Regions from separate parts of the Nocardioides conyzicola genome, predicted to be linked through region 2. Evidence: predicted binding sites of a transcription regulator. Region 2 holds the regulator's gene; the other holds the start of a gene.
The links. The regulator HrcA, encoded in region 2, represses chaperone genes, less so after heat shock. The targets are predictions, from matches to a motif close to TTGGCACTCGNNNNNNNCGAGTGCCAA.
Positions count from the first base shown of each region.

Region 1: the regulator HrcA is predicted to act here: its motif matches at 2,008-2,034, upstream of groES (co-chaperone GroES).

Region 1 covers NZ_BAABKM010000002.1:652,244-658,573, reverse strand. The annotation lists gene ABEA34_RS06230 (hypothetical protein) at 111-707, shown strand; gene ABEA34_RS06225 (class I SAM-dependent methyltransferase) at 800-1,969, opposite strand; gene groES (co-chaperone GroES) at 2,171-2,464, shown strand; gene groL (chaperonin GroEL) at 2,543-4,162, shown strand; gene ABEA34_RS06210 (hypothetical protein) at 4,238-5,575, opposite strand; gene ABEA34_RS06205 (SigE family RNA polymerase sigma factor) at 5,569-6,108, opposite strand; gene ABEA34_RS06200 (hypothetical protein) at 6,149-6,330, opposite strand, start outside.
Region 2 covers NZ_BAABKM010000002.1:52,932-59,261, reverse strand. The annotation lists gene ABEA34_RS03325 (adenylate/guanylate cyclase domain-containing protein) at 1-433, shown strand, start outside; gene ABEA34_RS03320 (Crp/Fnr family transcriptional regulator) at 436-1,092, opposite strand; gene ABEA34_RS03315 (DUF3097 domain-containing protein) at 1,368-2,216, opposite strand; gene ABEA34_RS03310 (hypothetical protein) at 2,265-2,459, opposite strand; gene ABEA34_RS03305 (MBL fold metallo-hydrolase) at 2,477-3,337, opposite strand; gene ABEA34_RS03300 (hypothetical protein) at 3,368-4,108, opposite strand; gene hrcA (heat-inducible transcriptional repressor HrcA) at 4,288-5,310, shown strand; gene dnaJ (molecular chaperone DnaJ) at 5,369-6,330, shown strand, end outside.

The DNA.
Region 1 (6,330 bases), 600 kb from region 2:
TCCCACCGATGGCCCCCTTCGGCCCCTGATCGTCGGCTCCTCGCGCTCCTAACGTCAGTGGTGAGCGAGGACGACACAAGGGTTTCCCCGCCGGAAGAGGGAGTCACATCATGCGTTCAACACTCGACAAGCTGGTCTCGGTGACAGGTCTGGCCCTGGCTGCCGTCCTCCTGATCGCTGGCGGACTGCTCACCTGGGCGAACACGTTCATCGGTGACCAGGTCCACGACCAGCTCTCCATGCAGGGCATCACGATGCCCGAGGGTGACGCCCTCGCCGCCCTGCCCAAGGCCGACGCCAACGCCCTCAAGGAGTACGCCGGCAGCCCGATGGACACCGGTCCCGAGGCGAAGGCCTACGCCAACCACTACATCCTGGTGCACATGAACGCGGCCTCCGACGGCCAGACCTACAACGAGGTCAGCGGTCAGTACGTCGGCATGACCGACGAGCAGAAGGCCTCGCCCGAGGGTCAGGCACTCGGTGGCCTCCGTCAGACGCTCTTCATGGGCAACACGCTGCGCGGCCTGCTCCTCTACGGCTACGCGTTCGCCACGATCGGCACCATCGCCGGCATCGCCGCCTACGTCTCCTTCGCCGGTGCCCTGGCCCTGCTGGTCCTGGTCGGTCTCGGCCTCTGGCACGCACGCCGGGTCCAGGTGTCCGAGTCGACCGGTACTCCGCAGGCGGTGCCGCAGCCCGTCTGACCCGAGGGTTGTCAGCCGAAACCCGCACGACACGCCGTTCCCCACCGGCGTGTCGTGCGGGTTTCACCGGCTAGCCGGTGAAACCCGCAGCCTCAGAACGGCTGCACCAGCAGCACCACACCCGACCCGGCGACCCGGGTCAGCACGATGGTGGCCTCGTCCTCGCCGTGCAGGTCGAGCCGCTTGCGCAGCTGCTCCGGGACGATGTCGACGCCGCGCTTCTTGATGGTGAGCCGGCCGATGCCCCGCTCGCGCAGGGCGGCGCGGAGCTGCTTCTCGCGGTAGGGGAGCTCGGCGACGACGCGGTAGCCGCGGGCGAACGGCGTACGGAACGACTCGTCGGACGTCACGTAGGCGATGTGCTCGTCCACCAGGCCGCCGTTGACCCCGGCGGCCACGGCCGTGACCAGCCCGGCCCGGATCACCGCGCCGTCCGGCTCGTAGAGGTAGGCACCCACGGGGCGTACGTCGACCCCGTCCCCAAGGGCCGGAGCGTCCTCGTCGGTCAGCGTCGCGAGGCCGGTGGTCCCGATGACCGTCGCGCGCCGGTCGGTGGTGGCCAGCCGCCCGGACCACAGGGCGGCCTCCTTCACGTCGCCGTGGTCGCTGACCCACTCGGCCTCCACGCCGTGCGGGACCAGGTCGTGCGGGATGCCGGGGGCGACCTTCACGCAGGCGTCGCGGCTCAGCAGCCGCTCGACGAAGGACCACGGCGGCGTCCAGTCGTCGACATCGAAAGTGCGGCCCCGGGCGCCGCGGCGGGCCGGGTCGGCGAAGGCCACGTCGAAGGGCGACGGGTCCAGCGTCGTCGCGTCGGAGACCTCGACCGCCCCCGGCAGGTCGAGGGCGGCGAGGTTGGCGCGGGCGACCTCGACGCGCACCGGGTCCAGGTCGACGCCGGCGCAGGTCAGGCCGGCCCGCGAGGCGGCGATCAGGTCGCCGCCGATGCCGCAGCCGAGGTCGATCATGGTGCGCGCGGACGACGCGACGAGCCGCGCGGCCCGGTGGTCGGCGACGCGGAGTCGGGTCGCCTGCTCGAGCCCGTCGGGGGTGAAGTACATCCGGTCCGCGAAGTCGGCGAACTTCTCGCGGGCCTTGACCCGCAGGGTCGCCTGGGTGATGGCGGCGGCGACGTGCTCGGGTTCCGCCGTACGCCGCAGCCGCGTCTGCGTGGCCAAGGAGTCGTCGCCCGCCTCGACGGCAGCGGCGAGCAGCTGTTGTCCGGCGTCGGTGAGCAGCCAGCGGAAGGCGTCGAGGTCCACGACCCGATCCTGTCAGTTCGGTCGAGGCCGGGGGTCCTCTGGCACTCCGTCGGGGAGAGTGCTAGTTTCTGAGTTGGCACTCTCCCCGTGAGTGTGCCAGCGCCTGCGTCCCGGTCCGACCCCCGCGACGGCGTACCTGAAGCGCAGGCGCCAGACGTGTAACACCCACCATCGAAGTGCCAGAAAGTGGAGGTCGACATCGTGTCGGTCAACATCAAGCCTCTCGAGGACCGGATCGTTGTCAAGGCCCTCGAGGCCGAGCAGACCACGGCTTCCGGCCTGGTCATCCCGGACACCGCCAAGGAGAAGCCCCAGGAGGGCGAGGTCCTGAGCGTCGGTCCGGGTCGCATCGACGACAACGGCAACCGCGTCCCGCTCGACGTCAGCGTCGGCGACAAGGTCATCTACAGCAAGTACGGCGGCACCGAGGTCAAGTACGCCGGCGAGGAGTACCTCATCCTCTCCGCGCGCGACGTCCTCGCGATCGTTTCCTGATTTCCCGGGTCGTGAGTCCCAGTGAGCGCTGACGCGCCCGCTGGGACTCACGACCCGAACTCGTTCTAGAGGAGAGCAATGCCCAAGATCCTGGAGTTCGACGAGAACGCCCGCCGCAGCCTCGAGCGCGGCGTGGACAAGCTCGCCAACGCCGTCAAGGTGACGCTCGGCCCGAAGGGTCGCTACGTCGTCCTCGACAAGAAGTGGGGCGCGCCGACCATCACGAACGACGGTGTCACCGTCGCCCGTGAGATCGAGCTCGACGATCCCTTCGAGAACCTCGGCGCACAGCTGTGCAAGGAGGTCGCCACCAAGACCAACGACGTCGCCGGCGACGGTACGACGACGGCCACCGTGCTCGCCCAGGCGATGGTCCACGAGGGCCTGCGCGCTGTGGCCGCGGGTGCGAACCCGATGGGCCTCAAGCGGGGCATGGACGCCGCGGCCGAGGCCGTCGGCGACGCGCTCAAGGAAGCCGCCCGCGAGGTCGAGTCGGTGGAGGACATGGCGTCCGTCGCCACGATCTCCAGCCGCGACGCCGTGATCGGCGACCTGCTCTCGCAGGCCTTCGACAAGGTGGGCAAGGACGGTGTCATCACGGTCGAGGAGTCCAACTCGATGGGCACCGAGCTCGAGTTCACCGAGGGCATGCAGTTCGACAAGGGCTACATCAGCCAGTACTTCGTCTCCGACCCGGAGCGCATGGAGGCCGTCCTCGACGACCCCTACATCCTGCTGCACCAGGGCAAGATCTCGTCGGTCGCCGACCTGCTCCCCCTGCTGGAGAAGGTCATCGCCGCCGGCAAGCCGCTCTTCATCCTCGCCGAGGACGTCGACGGCGAGGCGCTGTCGACGCTGGTCGTCAACAAGATCCGCGGCACGTTCAACGCAGTCGCGGTGAAGGCTCCGGCCTTCGGTGACCGTCGCAAGGCGATGATGCAGGACATCGCGACCCTGACCGGCGGTCAGATCGTCGCTCCCGAGGTCGGGCTCAAGCTCGACCAGGTGGGTCTCGAGGTGCTCGGCCAGGCCCGGCGCGTCGTCGTCACCAAGGACGACACCACGATCGTCGACGGCGCCGGCGACAAGGCCGAGGTCGATGGCCGCGTCAACCAGATCAAGGCCGAGATCGAGAACACCGACTCCGACTGGGACCGCGAGAAGCTCCAGGAGCGCCTCGCCAAGCTCGCCGGCGGCGTGTGCGTGATCAAGGTCGGCGCCGCCACCGAGGTGGAGCTCAAGGAGAAGAAGCACCGGATCGAGGACGCCGTCTCCGCGACGCGCGCCGCGATCGAGGAGGGCATCGTCCCCGGCGGTGGCTCCGCTCTGATCCACGCGGTGTCGGTCCTCTCCGACGACCTCGGCCTCACCGGCGACGAGGCGGCGGGCGTGCGCATCGTGCGCAAGTCGGCCGACGAGCCGCTGCGCTGGATCGCCGAGAACGGCGGCGTCAACGGCTACGTCGTCACCTCCAAGGTCCGCGAGCTCGGCCTCGGCAACGGCTACAACGCCGCCACCGAGGAGTACGGCGACCTGGTCGCCCAGGGCGTCCTGGACCCGGTCAAGGTGACCCGCTCCGCGCTGATCAACGCCACCTCGATCGCGGGCATGCTGCTCACGACCGAGACGCTGATCGTCGAGAAGCCGGCCGAGGAAGAGCCCGAGGCCGCCGGCCACGGGCACGGCCACGGCCACTGATCCACCGCTTCAACGCCGAGTCGGCGCCAGCTGCCCCTGTACGGGGGTCAGTTGGCGCCGACTCGGCATTTCGGGTCAGCGCAGCAGCTTGCCCAGCCACTGGGTCGCACCGTGCCGGTGGTTGACCGGGGTGTGCCAGAAGAACTGGTCGCCGGGAGCACCGCCGGTGCCGTAGTTCGACACCGCGTCGCTGATCCGCAGGAAGCGGTTGGTCGCGAGGTCGTAGACGTAGGCGCCGCTCTGCGTGTCCTGGTCGCCTCGGAAGGCCGTCACGACGACCACGCCGCCGCCGGGCGGCAGGTAGCCCTCGGCGCCGCTGTCCTGGATGGTGACCACCTGCTCGCCGTCCGTGCTGAGGATCTGGACCCGGTCGTCGCGCACCCCGCCGTCGTACGTACCGCAGTACTCGCTCGCCACGATCCGGTCGCCCGTAGCCCCGAAGCCCAGCAGGTTGCACTTGTCGCCCAGGTGCGGGTCGAAGGAGGTCTCGACGCCGGTCGCCAGGTCGCGCACGTGGAACCTCCCAGCGGCTCCGTTCCCGGAGTCGCTCCACACCATCTTCGTGTCCGTGAAGGCGAGCTCCCCGACCGTCAGGTGCTCGTCGCGTACGTCGGAGGTGTCGGTCATCGAGACCGACCAGAGGTCGTAGGTGTCGCCCTCGGCGTCGGCGTCGTCCGCCTCGCCGTCCGGCCCGGTCGGCCAGCCGCCCTCAGGGGGCGTGCCCTGCGTGGCGGGGACGGAGACGTAGAGCCGGTCGTCGGGACCCGCGACCGCCCGGGGGAACTCCACGCCCGGGAGACCCGACCACGTCAGGGTGGTCCACTGGCGGCTCGCCCGGTCGAACACGTGCGCCCGCATGGCGCCGGGCAGGCCGTTCTCCAACGAGAGCAGGACCAGGCGGTCGGTGCCGAGGTCGACGGGCCAGGTCTGGTCCTGACCGATCCCGGCGAGGTCGGGGAGCCAGTCCTTCGCACCAGTGGAGGGGTCGAGCAGCGCGAAGCGCGGGTACAGCTGGTCGCTGCGCGGCCCGTCGCGGAAGAGGACCAACCCGTCGTCGGTCACGCCGTCGAGGTACTGCCCGTTGTCGGCGTCGAGGTCCTTGTTGGTGTGCGACGTCAGGACCTCGTAGTCGCGCTCTTCGACGGCCTGTTGGGCGTCGGCCAGTCGCAGGGTGGGCGCATCGGGCCGCGGCGGCTGGTGCGCCGGCTCCGCCTTCTCACGCCCTGCCGGTCCGCCGCCGAGCAGGGCGACCGTGACCACTCCGGCGGCCAGCAGGGCGGTGCCTCCGGCGGCGCGCGTACGGCGTACGCGGACCCGGCGGCGCCCGGCGGCGACGAGCGACGCCGTGTCCAGGTGGTCCGTCGGCGCGTCGGCCACGTTGTCGCGCAGCAGCTGCTTCAGGTCGTTCACCACGGCAGGTTCCCCTCTCCGATCACGGCGAGCTCGTCACGCGACGCGCTCTCGAACATGGAGCGCAGGGACGCGAGCGCCCGCGAGGTCTGGCTCTTCACGGTGCCCTCGCTGCAGCGCAGCACCAGCGCCGTCTCCCGTACGTCGAGGTCCTCGAAGTAGCGCAGCACCACGCACGCGCGCTGGCGCTCCGGCAGCCGGGCGAGCGCGGCCATCAGCGCCGCCCGGTCCGACACGCGGGCCGCGACGTCCTCGGTGGACGGGCGCTCGGTGTCGGGCTCGGCGGGCCGCTCGGTGCTCGAGCGCCGGCGGCTGGCATCGAGGAACGCGCTGACCACGGCCTTGCGGGCGTAGGCCAGCTCGCCGCCGCGCCGGACCAGCCGCGGCCAGGCGACGTACACCCGGATCAGCCCCTCCTGGACGTGGTCGGCGGCGCGCTCCCAGTCGCCGCAGAGCAGGTACGCCGTGTTGCGCAGCCGGCTGTGTGCCGCGGCCGCGAACTCCGAGAACTCGACGTCCCCCGTGCTGCGATCCATGCCCCAAGAACGAGGTGAGCCGGGGATCGGTTGCACGGGATCAACAATCCGGGGTGACGGCCGGTCTGTCGACGCCGCGGAGCAGGTAGACGGGGTGGTCGTTGCAGCTGGTGGCGACCTCGACGTAGTGCTCGTCGATCGCGGCCCGCAGCTCGGGGACCCCGGCGTCGGCCCAGGCGTCGAGGTCGACCCACTCGACCAGCCAGGTGGGTGCATCCGGCC
Region 2 (6,330 bases):
GTCGTACGCCGTCACGGAGCTGTACGACGACTTCACCGTCATCTGGCAGGTGGCGACCGATGCGGCCTGGGCGGACCAGGACCACGACGCGCTGGCGGGCCTGCTCGCCATCGTCGACGGTCACGGGGACGGCAGCCTCCCGGCCGGCGTCCGAGCCGTCCACTGCCGCATCTCCGGGCTGCAGGCAGCGGCTGCCGGCGACCTCGGCACCGCTGAGGCCCGGCTGCGCGAGGGGATGCAGTGGGCGACCCAGTGGAGCTCCGAGCCCACGTTGGCGCAGTTCCGGGCCGACCTCGCCGTCCTGCTGCAGCATGCCGGCCGGACCGACGAGGCGGCCGAGCTGGCGGCGCAGGCGCGGTCGATGTTCGACGGGCTGGGCGCGACCCGTTGGAGAGACGAGCTCGACGCCGCCCTCGCGGGCGCCGCTGTGTGAGCTCAGCCCGCCTCGGCGTCGAGCCGGGCCCGGTCGAGGACGGTGACCTTCCCCCGACCGAGCGCGACCACCCCCTGGTCCTCGAGCCTGCGCAGGATCTGGTTGACGCTCGGCCGGGTGCCCCCCACCAGCTCGGCGAGGTGCTCCTGCGTCAGCGGGATCGTCGTGGGCCCGCGGCCATCGGCGTACAGCTCCGCCAGCTCGCCCAGGCGTCGGTGCACACGCTGGTCGAGCCCGTCGTACATCGCCTCGAGCAGTCGCCCCGACAGCTCCTCGACGCGGCGTGCCATCAAGGTCAGCAGCAGGTGGTCGGCGGCGCGGTGCCGCGTGCGCAGGTCGCGGAACTCCGCCGCCGAGAGCGACAGCGTCTGGGCGGGTTCGAGCGCCACGATGGTGGCCGAGCGCGCCGAGGGCTGGCCCTCGAGCAGCGACAGCTCCCCGAAGTAGTCGCCCGGACCGAGCAGGTTGATCGTCGCGTTGTCGCCGTCCCGGGTCGTGACCCGTACGGCGAGCCGCCCGGACGCGACCAGGTGCAGGCTGTCGGACGGTTCACCCTCGCGGACGAGCACGTCGCCGCGGGCGTAGGCACGTCGCCGCGCCGCGGACAGCACCCGACCGCGTTCGTCCTCGTCCAGCGAGGCGAGCAGCGGCCAGTCCATGGGGCCAGTCAACCAGCGACCTGCGGGGCGTGTCGGCAGGACGACGCACGTTGTGTCAGGAAGCCGACGGAAGATGCCGCCGAGCTGGGCGAGAGTTCAGGTGTCAGCACACCACCGGAGGAGCCCGCCATGATCGTCTCGAACCCCACCGCCGCCGTCCACACCAGCCGCACCGGCGTAGGTGCCGACCGCGTGCAGCCCCGCGGCGTCGACTCGGGCCGCTGACCGGCCCCTGATCTGGTCGACGACGTCCGGCTGTGGAGGGGCCTGGACACTCAGCCCGCGACGAAGTCGATCAGCTCCTCGACCCGGCCCAGCAGGGCCGGGTCGAGGTCCTGGTAGGACGAGACCCGGCTCAGGATGTGCTGCCAGGCGCGGGCGGTGTCGGCCTGGTCGCGGTGCGGCCAGCCGAGCTGCTGGCAGACGCCCTTCTTCCACTCGATGGTGCGCGGCACGTCGGGCCACTTCCTGATCCCGAGCCGCTCGGGCTTGACCGCCGCCCAGATGTCGATGAAGGGGTGGCCGACGATCAGCACGTGCTTGCCGACGGGCGACGTCGCGATCCCCTGGGCGATGCGGCTCTCCTTCGAGCCCGGCACCAGGTGGTCGACCAGCACCCCGACCTTGCGGTCCGGCCCCGGCTTGAAGTCGCGCAGGTGGTCGGCCAGGTCGTCGACACCGCCGAGGAACTCCACGACCACGCCCTCGATGCGCAGGTCGTCGCCCCACACCTTCTCGACGAGCTCGGCGTCGTGCCGGCCCTCGACGAAGATCCGGCTCGCGCGGGCCACCCGCGCCTTCGCGTCGTGGACGGCGACCGAGCCGGAGGCCGTCCGGGTCGGCTTCGCCGGGGCCGAGCCGCGCACGGGCGCCGCGAGGATGACGGGCCTGCCCTCGAGCAGGAAGCCCGGACCGAGGGGGAACGTACGCCGCTTGCCGCGCCGGTCCTCGAGCGTCAGCGTGTGGAGGTCGCGGTCGACGGCGACGATCTCACCGACCCAGTCGGTGGTGACCTCCTCGACGACGGCACCGATCTCGGCAGGAGCCTCGACGGCCCGGCCGCGCTTGGGGGCGCGCCAGTCGGTGGCCAGGACATCGGTGCCGTAACGGTCGTGGGAGCTCACCTCGGCAACGCTAGGCGGCACCACCGACAAGCCGGTGGGGGCGCGCCGTCAGTCGTCGGAGTCGGCTTCGCCGTCCGTCGTCGTCTCGTCGGCCGTCTTGCCGCCGAGCACGTCGAGCTCCTCGGGCGACGGGGCGTCGTCCTCGTCGGTCAACGGCTTGGCGAGCGGGTTGTCGTCGGTGGGCTGGAGGTCCTCGGGGAGGTCCTCGTCCTCGATGGCCTGGGTGGGGTGCTCGTCGCTCATGGGGAGCACGTACCCGCTCAGGCCAGCGGCAACCGCTTCTCGCTGCGGGAGAGCTGCGCATACCCACGGCGTACGGCGGCCGCGAGCTCCTCGCGCGGGTAGGGCCACCCGACCGCCTCGAGGGCGTCCTCCGCGCGGACGCCGCGGGCGGCCAGGTCCCGGATCGTCTGGGCGACGATGCCGATCGCGTTGCGCTGCTCCTCGACGAACTCCCGGTCCACGGGGGCGCCGTGCCCCGGCACCACCACGGTCGCCGACGTGCTGAGGCTCAGCACGATGTCGAGGGAGTGCGGCCACTCGAGCGGGTAGCAGTCGTCGCCGAAGCCGGGCACGCCGTTGCGCGCCATCGACTCCTCGACCAGGTCGCCGGCGAGCAGCACGTCCACGTCGGGCACCCGCAGGACCAGGTCGCCGCCGGTGTGCCCGCGACCCGGGTGGACCAGCTCGACGGCGCGGTCGCCGAGGTCGAGCGAGACCGCGGACGAGAAGGTGCGGTCCGCGGGCACGATCACCGTCGCCCGGACCTCGTCGCCGTGCGGGTCGTCCGGGTCGGCGTCGTAGAGGCCCTTGATCCGCTCGCCCGCGGGGACGGTGCGCTCGGCGGCCACCTCGTGGGCGTGGATCGGGAGCTCGCCGTACGCCGCGCGGAAGGCGCCGTTGCCGAACGTGTGGTCGAAGTGCTCGTGGGTGTTGACGACCCCGACGACCTCGCCCGCACCCAGGCGGCGTACGTCGTCGACGACCGCGCGGGCGGCCAGGTCGGAGGCGTGCGTGTCCACGACCAGCAGGCCGCGGTCGCCGCCCACGAGCGTCACGTTGACGTCGAACCACTCGTAGCGTGCGACCCAGACCCGGTCGGCGATCTCGGTGAAGGCCACCCGGTCAGCGTAGGGGGCTCAGCCCCCGGGTCAGCACAGACCTGCGTGCAGCCCCCGGCGCAGCATGTCGCCGAGCTCCGTCAGGTCGCGCGCCGGGCGGGCGAACGCGATCACCTGCTCGTGGGCGCCGGTGTGGTCGACCCACTGGATCTTGACGTCGGCGGGCGTGAGCCGCGCGATCCGCACGCCGACGACGTCGCCCTGGCGGGTGCCGGTCCCGAGGCCGATCGCCTGGCGCAGCTCCTCCTGGTGGCAGTCGTTGGCGTGCTCGACGGACCGCTGCAGGTGGCCGCGGTTGAGGTGGTGGGCCCGGCTGCGGAACTCCTCGAGCCGCACGCGGTGCTGCCGCTCGGGCACGCCGGGCGCCGCCGTCGCGGGCCTCGCGAGCAGCACGAAGTTGAGGTCGAGCGACACCACGTGGCGGACCTCGTTGCAGCAGTCGCAGTGCTCGTAGCCGGTGCGCTCGAGGCGGCCGGCCAGGGTCAGGGTGTCGCCGCGCTCCGGGCCACCACGCGGGCCGAGGCCGCTGGTGACGGTGAGCAGCGCGCTGCTGCGCTCGGCGGCGGCGCGGGCGACGGGGGAGCTCTCGGGGCAGAGGAAGGTCGGCGTACCCCGGTGGTCGGTGAGGGCCAGGTCCTCGTCGGGGCCTACGGCGTGCTCGTGGCCCTCGATCACCAGGCTGACGGTCGCGGGGCAGGCGAGGATGCTGCGCGCGTCCGCGGCCACCAGGCGGGGGTCGACATCGGGGGTGTGGTGCTCGGTCGTGGTCACCGCTGGCTCCATCCACTGCGACGGGTGAGGACTTAGGTAAGCCTAACCTACTGCGATTCCGGGTGCGACGCACCGGGCCTTCCACGATGTGGCCCTGAGCCCGCCGGGTACTCTTGGCACTCCCACCAAGCGAGTGCCAGGACCGTGCGGAGACCGCGCAGAGACAAGGAGGCGGGCGAGTGCAGGAAGAGCGCAGGCTGGCCGTGCTCCGCGCGATCGTCGAGGACTACGTCGCCACCGAGGAGCCGGTCGGCTCCAAGGCGCTGGTCGAGCGGCACCGGCTGGGCGTCTCGCCCGCCACGGTCCGCAACGACATGGCCGCCCTCGAGGACGAGGGCTACATCACCCAGCCGCACACGAGTGCCGGCCGGGTGCCCACCGACAAGGGCTACCGGCTCTTCGTCGACCGGCTGACGACGGTCAAGCCGATGAGCTCCGCGGAGAAGCGCGCGATCGCCACGCTCCTCGACGGCGCCGTCGACCTCGACGACGTCGTCCAGCGCTCGGTCCGGCTGCTCTCGCAGCTGACCCGCCAGGTCGCGATCGTGCAGTACCCGACGCTGTCCCGCTCCACCGTCCGCCACATCGAGGTGGTGGCGCTCGCGCCCAGCCGGCTCCTCGTCGTCCTGATCCTCAGCACCGGCCGCGTGGAGCAGCGGCTGGTCGAGCTGGCCACCGACCTCGACGACGCCGCGATCGCCGACCTGCGCGCCCGGGTCAACGGGGTCGCCACCGGCGAGGTGATCGCGGACGCCAGCGCCGCCCTGAGCACCTTGGTGACCGGCGCCGACGCCCCGGTCCCGCCCGCGACGCAGGCCGTCGTCGAGGCGCTGCTCGAGGCGATGTCCGACCACCGGTCCGACGAGCGCATCCTGGTCGGCGGCGCCGCCAACCTGGCGCGGTACGGCGACAGCTTCGACTCCGCCGTACGCCCGCTCCTCGAGGCGCTGGAGGAGCACGTCGTGCTGCTCAAGCTCATCGGCGAGGCGTCGACCGGCGAGCCCGTCACCGTCCGGATCGGTCACGAGGGCCCCTACACCGAGCTCGCGTCGACCAGCGTCGTCGCCGCCGGCTACGGCCCGGGCGAGGAGGCGTTCGCCCGCCTCGGCATCGTCGGGCCGACGCGCATGGACTACCCCGGCAGCATGGCCGCCGTCCGGGCGGTCGCCCGCTACGTCTCGCGGATCCTCGACGAGGCCTGAGCGCGCCCCCAGCAGCACCGACCGCACCACCCACCAGCACGAGCAGTGAAGGAAACACGTGAGTCAGGACCCGTACCAGCTTCTCGGAGTCGACCGCGACGCGGACGCAGACGCCGTCAAGAAGGCCTACCGGCGACTCGCCCGGCAGTACCACCCCGACGTCAACCCCGACCCGGACGCCCAGGAGCGCTTCAAGGAGATCTCGCGCGCCTACGAGATCCTCTCCGACCCGCAGAAGCGGGCGGCGTTCGACCGTGGCGGCGACCCCTTCGGCGGCGCCGGCGCGGGCTTCGGCCAGGGGCCGGGCTTCTCGTTCACCGACATCATGGATGCGTTCTTCGGCCAGCAGGGCGGTGCCGCCGGCGGCGGCCGCGGCCCGCGGTCGCGCGAGCGGCGCGGACAGGACGCGCTGATCCGGATCGAGATCACCCTGGCCGAGGCGGCGTTCGGCGTCGCGCGTGAGCTGATGGTCGACACGGCGGTGCTGTGCACGACCTGCGGCGGCGAGGGTGCCGCTCCGGGCTCCCACGCCACCCCGTGCGAGACCTGCCACGGTGCGGGCGAGGTGGCCCAGGTGCAGCGGTCGTTCCTCGGCGAGATCCGCACGCTGCGGCCCTGTCCTGCCTGCCGCGGCTTCGGCACGATCATCCCCGACCCGTGCCGTGAGTGCTCGGGCGACGGCCGGGTGCGCGCTCGCCGTACCCTCACCGTCAAGATCCCGGCCGGCGTCGACACCGGCACCCGCGTGCAGCTCTCCGGCGAGGGCGAGGTCGGGCCCGGCGGGGGACCGGCCGGTGACCTGTACGTCGAGATCCACGTGGCGCAGCACGAGGTCTTCACCCGCAACGGCAACGACCTGCACTGCACGGTGACGCTGCCGATGACCGCGGCCGCGCTGGGCACCGTGCTGACCCTGCCGACGCTCGAGGCCGACGTCGTCGCGGACGAGGAGCCGACCACCGAGATCGAGACCAGCCTGGAGCTCGACGTGCGCCCCGGCACCCAGTCCGGCTCCGAGCA